Linked DNA regions of Pararhizobium sp. A13. The protein of the gene in region 1 interacts with the protein of each later gene in a pairwise test. Links are inferred from orthologs where the notes say so. Each region holds a gene or a part of one and is shown in the gene's direction. Other genes may lie near its edges. The genes, in order: WI754_RS18420 and mtgA.

Region 1 (3,265 bases):
CACCAGTTGGCAAATCTATGGTGGCGGCCAGTGAAGAAGAAGCGTCTCGCAATCCGCGCGCCCGGTCCGCCAAGATGCGGGTCGGCGCCCGCACTGATGCCCCGCCTCAGGCAGATGATCTGTCCATCTTCGATTTGCCGAACCTTGCGAGCCTTGGAAAGATTGGGGGCTGAGACATGTTGCGCACCTTTGACATTGTCCTGATCGTCGTCATGACGGCCGCAGCGACGGTCACCTACACGATCAAGCACCGGGCGGAAAACAAGCTGGAAGAAGTGCGCAAGCTGGAGGCCGAGATAAAGCTCGAGGAAGATACGATCGACCTTCTGCGCGCCGACTGGGCACTGCTCACCCAGCCCAATCGCCTCGAAAAGCTCGTCACCGTCTACCAGCAGGATCTGCAGCTCGCGCCCACCGTCTCGACCCAGCTCGCGCGCCCGGAAGAGTTGCCGATGCTCAAGGCCGATCTGCCGCCGCCGGAGGATGTCCTCGAAGTGATGGGCATGGCCAAGGGCAAGTCGAAAAAGCCGCTAGCGAAGACGGATAATATTGCAACAGGTTCGGTGGCACGCTGATGTCTTTTCTGTCCCGCATCATGGTCGTCAAGAGCAAGGCCCATTTCTCCGCCGGCGGCAACAATCATCCCGGCGATATCGGAATGCCGTTCGAAGGAACCCGCAAGAAGAGCAGCAGCCAGGCGCGTAGCCGTGTTGCGATCGTCATCATCAGCTTCACCGCGGTCTATTGCGTGATCGGCGGCCGCCTCGTGCAATACGGGCTGGCCAAGCCCGACACGGTTTCCAGCATCGGTCGCGCCGACAATCTGATGGCCTCGCGCCCCGATATTCTGGACCGTAACGGCGAAATCCTCGCAACCGACATTCGCACGGTCTCGCTCTATGCCGAGCCGCACAAGATCGTCGATGCAGACGAGGCAGTCGAACAATTGTCGACTGTCCTGCCCAATCTCAATGTCGCGGATATCTACAACAAGCTGAAATCCAAATCGCGGTTCCAGTGGCTGCGTCGACAGCTGACGCCGAAGCAGCAGAGTGAAATCCTGGCGCTCGGGATTCCCGGCATCGGCTTCCGGCCGGAGAAGCGCCGCTTCTATCCGGGCGGCGCCACCGCGTCTCATGTCGTCGGTCACGTCAACGTAGACAATCGCGGCATCGCCGGTATGGAACGCTGGATCGACAACCAAGGACTGGCCGATCTTGCCGCCATCGGCATGACGAGCGATGCGAAACTCGAGCCGGTCAAGCTCTCAATCGACCTGCGTGTACAGAACATCCTGCGCGATGTCGTCGTCGATGCCATGGGAAAGTTCAAGTCGCTAGCCGCAGGCGGCGTGGTGATGGACGTGAAGACCGGCGAAATTCTCGCGATGGTGTCCTATCCCGACTATGATCCGAACAAGCCCGCCGATGGCGCCAAGGAAGGCTGGATGAACCGCATGTCGAACGGCACGTTCGAGATGGGGTCGACCTTCAAGTCGTTTACGACCGCGATGGCGCTCGATTCCGGCAAGGTGACATTGAAGGACAGCTTCGATGCGCGCTTCCCGATTCGTATTGGCGGTTTCACCATCAAGGATTTCCACGGCAAGCATCGTGTTCTGACCGTGCCGGAGATCTTCCAGTATTCATCCAATATCGGGACGGCCAAGATGGCCGATATCGTTGGCATCGCCGGTCACAAGGAGTTCCTGACCCGGATGGGCCTGCTTTCAAAGATGCAGACGGAACTGCCTGAAGTGAAGATGCCGAGCCAGCCGCGCGAATGGAAGAAGATCAACTCGATCACCATCTCCTTTGGTCACGGCGTCTCCACGACGCCTTTGCAGACGGCAGTGGCCGGTGCCGCCCTGTTGAACGGCGGACACCTCATCGAACCGACCTTCCTGCCGCGCACGGCGGAGGAGGCTGAGGCTGCCTCGACGACTGTCATCAAAAAGTCGACCAGCGACGATATGCGCTTCCTGTTCCGCTGGAATGCCATCAACGGCTCTGGCAAGAATGCGCGCGTGCCGGGCTACAATGTCGGCGGCAAGACCGGGACCGCAGATAAGGTCGTGAACGGCCGTTATTCGAGCGCCGCCAATTTCAACGCTTTTCTGGCCGGCTTCCCGATCGACAATCCGCGCTACGTGGTCCTGACCTTCATCGACGAACCAAAAACCGACAAGGGCAATGGCGCAGCACTTGCAGGCAATACGGCAGCTCCGATGGTGCACGACATCATCAGCCGCTCTGCGCCACTTCTTGGCGTGGAGCCGAAGTTCGGCGAAGACGGTTCTGCCTTGCTTGTGTCTTATTGACCATGGAATGACAATCTGGAGGATTCGCCGCCCGGCGGGTCGGTATAACTGAAAAGTGCATCCATGAAGATCAAAGACCTGATCGGGAAGGATTTCCCGGAAATTGCCGCGCAGTTGAACGCCGCCGCCGGCGATATCGACATTGCCGCCATCACTGCGGATAGCCGGCAGGTCGTTCCCGGCGCGCTGTTCGTGGCGCTTTCGGGAAGCAAGGCGGACGGCAAGGCCTTCATCGATGACGCAATTGCGCGCGGCGCCGCCGCCGTGGTCGCAGGCGCTAAACTCTCGAACGATGCGTCAACACCGGTTTTTGCCGCGTCGGCGCCCCGCCGCGTGCTTGCGCTCGCAGCCGCGAATTTCTACGGACGTCAGCCGCAGACGATGGTGGCCGTCACCGGTACGGCCGGAAAGACGTCGGTCGCCTCGTTCACCCGCCAGATCTGGGCACATTCCGGCCGTGCGGCAGCGATGATCGGGACGACGGGCGTCATCGCGCCCGGTCGCAACGATTATGGCTCGCTGACGACACCGGATCCGGTTTCGCTGCACAAGCTGCTCGCGGAACTGGCCAATGCCGGCGTCACCCACGCGGCCATGGAGGCCTCCAGCCACGGGCTCGACCAGAGCCGGCTAGACGGCGTCCGCCTTGCCGCCGCCGGTTTTACGAATCTCGGTCGTGATCACATGGATTACCACCCGACCGTCGAGGACTATATGGCTGCCAAGATGCGGCTGTTCGAGCGTCTGTTGCCGAAGGGATCGCCGGCGGTGATCTTCGCCGACGACGCCTGGTCGGCACAGGCGATCGCTGCAGCCAGAGCTACCGGTCAGGAGGTGCTGACCGTCGGACGCAGGGGCGATTATCTGAGCCTCAAGCGCGTCGAGCATTTCCGTCACAAGCAGATCGCCGAGGTTCATGTCGGCGATGAGATTTTCGACGTGCAC
Region 2 (3,165 bases), 3.0 Mb from region 1 along the record:
GCTGCTCGCCTGCCGTATAGGGCTTCAGCGTGCCGACAATCGGCGACCAGAACTTGCTCATCAGTCAGCTCCTGCGATTGGCGACGAAACGGGCCGTTTCGTTGAGAATGTCCGCACGCTCACCGAATGGTTCAAGCAGTGCGGCAGCCTCCTGCACCAGCCGGGCGAGCTGGGCCTCGCTCCAGTCCTTCCCATGCAGGGCAACAAGCGTGCCCTTGCCGCGGGCGGCGTCCTTGCCGGTCGCCTTTCCCATCGTCTCCGCGTCGGCCGTCAGGTCGAGTAGGTCGTCGGCCAGCTGGAACGCGAGCCCGATCTTTTCGCCGTATTGCCGCATCAGCCGTCGATCGGCATCGGAGCTACCGGCTATGATGGCGCCGGCCTCGCAGGCAAAGCGGATCAGTGCGCCGGTCTTCATCGCCTGTAGCGTCGTGATGCCTGTCTCGTCGAGCGCGCAGCCTTCCGCCGCCAGGTCGAGGGCCTGGCCGCCGGCCATGCCGCCGACGCCCGAGGCGCGCGCCAATGCGAGGACCAGCTCGGTCTTCTGCCGGTCGGGGAGCCGTGTTTCCGGTGCGGCGATGATATCGAAGGCGAGTGTCAGCAGGCTGTCGCCGGCAAGGATCGCATTCGCCTCACCGTGCGCGATGTGCACGGTCGGCTGGCCACGGCGGAGGTCGTCGTCGTCCATGGCCGGAAGATCGTCATGAACGAGCGAATAGCTGTGGACACATTCCAATGCCGTGCCGACGCGCAAGGCGGCCTCCGGATCGCCCCCGAGAAGGGCGGCGCTTTCCATCACCAGGAACGGGCGCAGGCGCTTGCCGCCGTTCAGCACGCCGTGGCGCATGGCCGCCAGCAGCGGTTCCGGCCGGGCGATTTCATCCGGTTGTGCCGTGTCGGTGAGAATACTGGCCAGACAGGCCTCGACCTCTGCAGCATTGTTCTTCAGGCGGATTTTGAAGGATGCGGAGTTTTCGCTCATGCGGCGCTCTTTGGCATGACTGTAAGGCCGCTGGCAACGGGATTTTACCATATCGGCAGGCGTCGGCGCGGCTTGCAGTGCAAAGCCGAGAAAACCGTTCAATTTTGCCCGTTCTTGCTCTATGAGAATTTTATGGATTATCAGGCGGGCGCTTCAGGGGTGGACATCGTACCGGAGACTCGGGAAGAGGAGGAGGACGTGTCTTCCAGCCGTTCGCGAGGGTGGCGGGATGTTCTGCGTCAGCGCTGGCGGCGCATCGCAATGGCCATGTTCGGCATCCTCGTGCTCCCCTATATCCTGATCATCCTCTATGTACCGAGTTTCATTCATCCGATTTCGACGCTGATGTTGCGCGATCTCGTGCTTCTGCGCGGCTATGATCGCCAATGGGTCTCGTTCGACAATATTTCGCCCAATCTCGTGCAGTCGGTGATGATGTCGGAAGACGGCCAATTCTGTATTCACGACGGCGTCGACTGGGTGCAGATGCGCGGCGTCGTCAACGATGCGCTGGAAGGCGAATCCACCCGCGGCGCCTCGACGATCCCGATGCAGACGGCCAAGAACCTGTTTCTCTGGAACGGCCGTTCCTTCCTCCGCAAGGGCATGGAGCTACCCCTGGCGCTGGTGGCCGATTTCGTCTGGAGCAAGCGGCGGATGATGGAGCTTTACCTGAATGTCGCGGAATGGGGGCCGGGAATCTACGGTGCGGAAGCCGCCGCCCGGCACCATTTCGGCGTTTCGGCCGCCAAGCTCACGCGTCGCCAGGCTGCTCTTCTGGCGGTCGCGCTTCCCAATCCGATCGAGCGCAATGCCGGCAAGCCCGGCCGCGGCCTGCGGCGGCTCGCCTCGCTGATCGAGCGCCGCGCCGGCCGATCGGGCGAATATATCAAATGCCTTTATGAATGAGATCAGGCCTTTTCATTGGCGCTGAACGTGGCTTTCCCTTTATAGCGAGAGCCTCATTCACGAGGATTGGAGAAGACCGGTGACCAAGCTCACGCTCTATGTCGGCAACAAGAACTATTCCTCCTGGTCGCTTCGGCCATGGCTTGCGCTTGAAGCCTGCGGCGTGCCGTTCGAGGATGTCGTCATCCCGTTCGACTTTCCGGCTGGTAATCCGAAGTTCAGGGACATCTCGCCGACGGGGCGGGTTCCGGTGCTGCACCATGGCGATGTCCGCGTCTGGGAATCGCTGGCGATCATCGAATATGTCGCCGAGCTTTTTCCCGAAGCCGGACTCTGGCCGCAGGATCCCGCCGAAAGGGCGGTCGCCCGCAGCTATTCCATGGAGATGCTCTCCGGTTTCCGCGCGCTGCGCGGCGCCTGCCCGATGAACATCCGCCGCAAGAAGCGGGCGATCAACCTGCCGGACGGCGTCATGGACGATGTCGAGCGGATCGAGACGATCTGGCGCGAGGCCGTAGCCCGCTCGGGTGGTCCGTTCCTGTTCGGACGCTTCACCGCCGCAGATGCCATGTTTGCGCCGGTGGTCAACCGGTTCGAGGTTTACGACCTCACCCGCAATCCAGGCTCGCTCGCATACATGGATGCGGTGAAGACCCATCCCTCCTTCCGGAAATGGCAGGAGGCTGCGCTCCAGGAAACATGGATCGTACCGGAAGACGAGGCTTGATCTGTCTCAGGCCGGCGATCGCGAAAAAATGGCCTTGGGGACTGGTCAAACGCCTGTGAGGCATGTATAAGCCCGGCAAATTCCGAGATTGACATCTGTTTGTCCCGGCCAACGGTCTGGCCGCTCAACAGAGTTTTGCCCGATAAGTGGAGTATGAAATGGCTGTACCGAAAAGAAAAACAAGCCCGTCCAAGCGCGGTATGCGCCGTTCCGCTGACGCGCTGAAGGCTCCGACTTACGTCGAAGACAAGAACTCCGGCGAACTGCGCCGTCCGCACCACATCGACCTGAAGACCGGCATGTATCGCGGTCGCCAGGTTCTGACCCCGAAGGCTTCCGCTTAATCAGCGTCGCCGTCAGGCTCAATTTTTGAAGGGCTGGCTTTCGCCGGCCCTTTTCTGTTGTCTGCTTGCGGGCACGTCCGGCCTTCGGGTCGGTTTCCGGGATCGTCGCCCTATCTGCGTCGGGCGGTCATTTTCTTGACCATAACCGTGCTGTAAGCAAATATCGATCGACGCCCGGCTCGTGAGGTCCGGCGCGCCAAACTGGG

The links.
Region 2: the proteins of WI754_RS18420 (region 1) and mtgA interact in binary tests that used the Escherichia coli proteins (3 or more experiments, as listed by UniProt). The link is inferred for Pararhizobium sp. A13 from one-to-one orthologs.

Annotation. Positions count from the first base shown.
Region 1 is NZ_CP149510.1:3,751,303-3,754,567, reverse strand. Bases 1-2,947 are described here. They hold WI754_RS18420 (penicillin-binding protein 2), read left to right. Parts: upstream 1-574; coding sequence 575-2,320; downstream 2,321-2,947. Other genes in these bases: WI754_RS18415 (UDP-N-acetylmuramoyl-L-alanyl-D-glutamate--2,6-diaminopimelate ligase), read left to right, coding at 2,384-2,947; WI754_RS18425 (hypothetical protein), read left to right, coding at 177-575; rsmH (16S rRNA (cytosine(1402)-N(4))-methyltransferase RsmH), read left to right, coding at 1-173. Outside these bases: more of WI754_RS18415, read left to right, coding at 2,948-3,265. UniProt on the Escherichia coli protein: Essential cell division protein that catalyzes cross-linking of the peptidoglycan cell wall at the division septum. Required for localization of FtsN.
Region 2 is NZ_CP149510.1:790,100-793,264, reverse strand. What follows is about bases 167-3,013. They hold mtgA (monofunctional biosynthetic peptidoglycan transglycosylase), read left to right. Parts: upstream 167-1,138; coding sequence 1,139-1,888; downstream 1,889-3,013. Other genes in these bases: rpmF (50S ribosomal protein L32), read left to right, coding at 2,774-2,959; WI754_RS03790 (glutathione S-transferase family protein), read left to right, coding at 1,968-2,615; WI754_RS03800 (polyprenyl synthetase family protein), read right to left, coding at 167-979. Also shown: hisC (histidinol-phosphate transaminase), read right to left, coding at 1-61; more of WI754_RS03800, read right to left, coding at 65-166. UniProt on the Escherichia coli protein: Peptidoglycan polymerase that catalyzes glycan chain elongation from lipid-linked precursors. May play a role in peptidoglycan assembly during cell division in collaboration with other cell division proteins.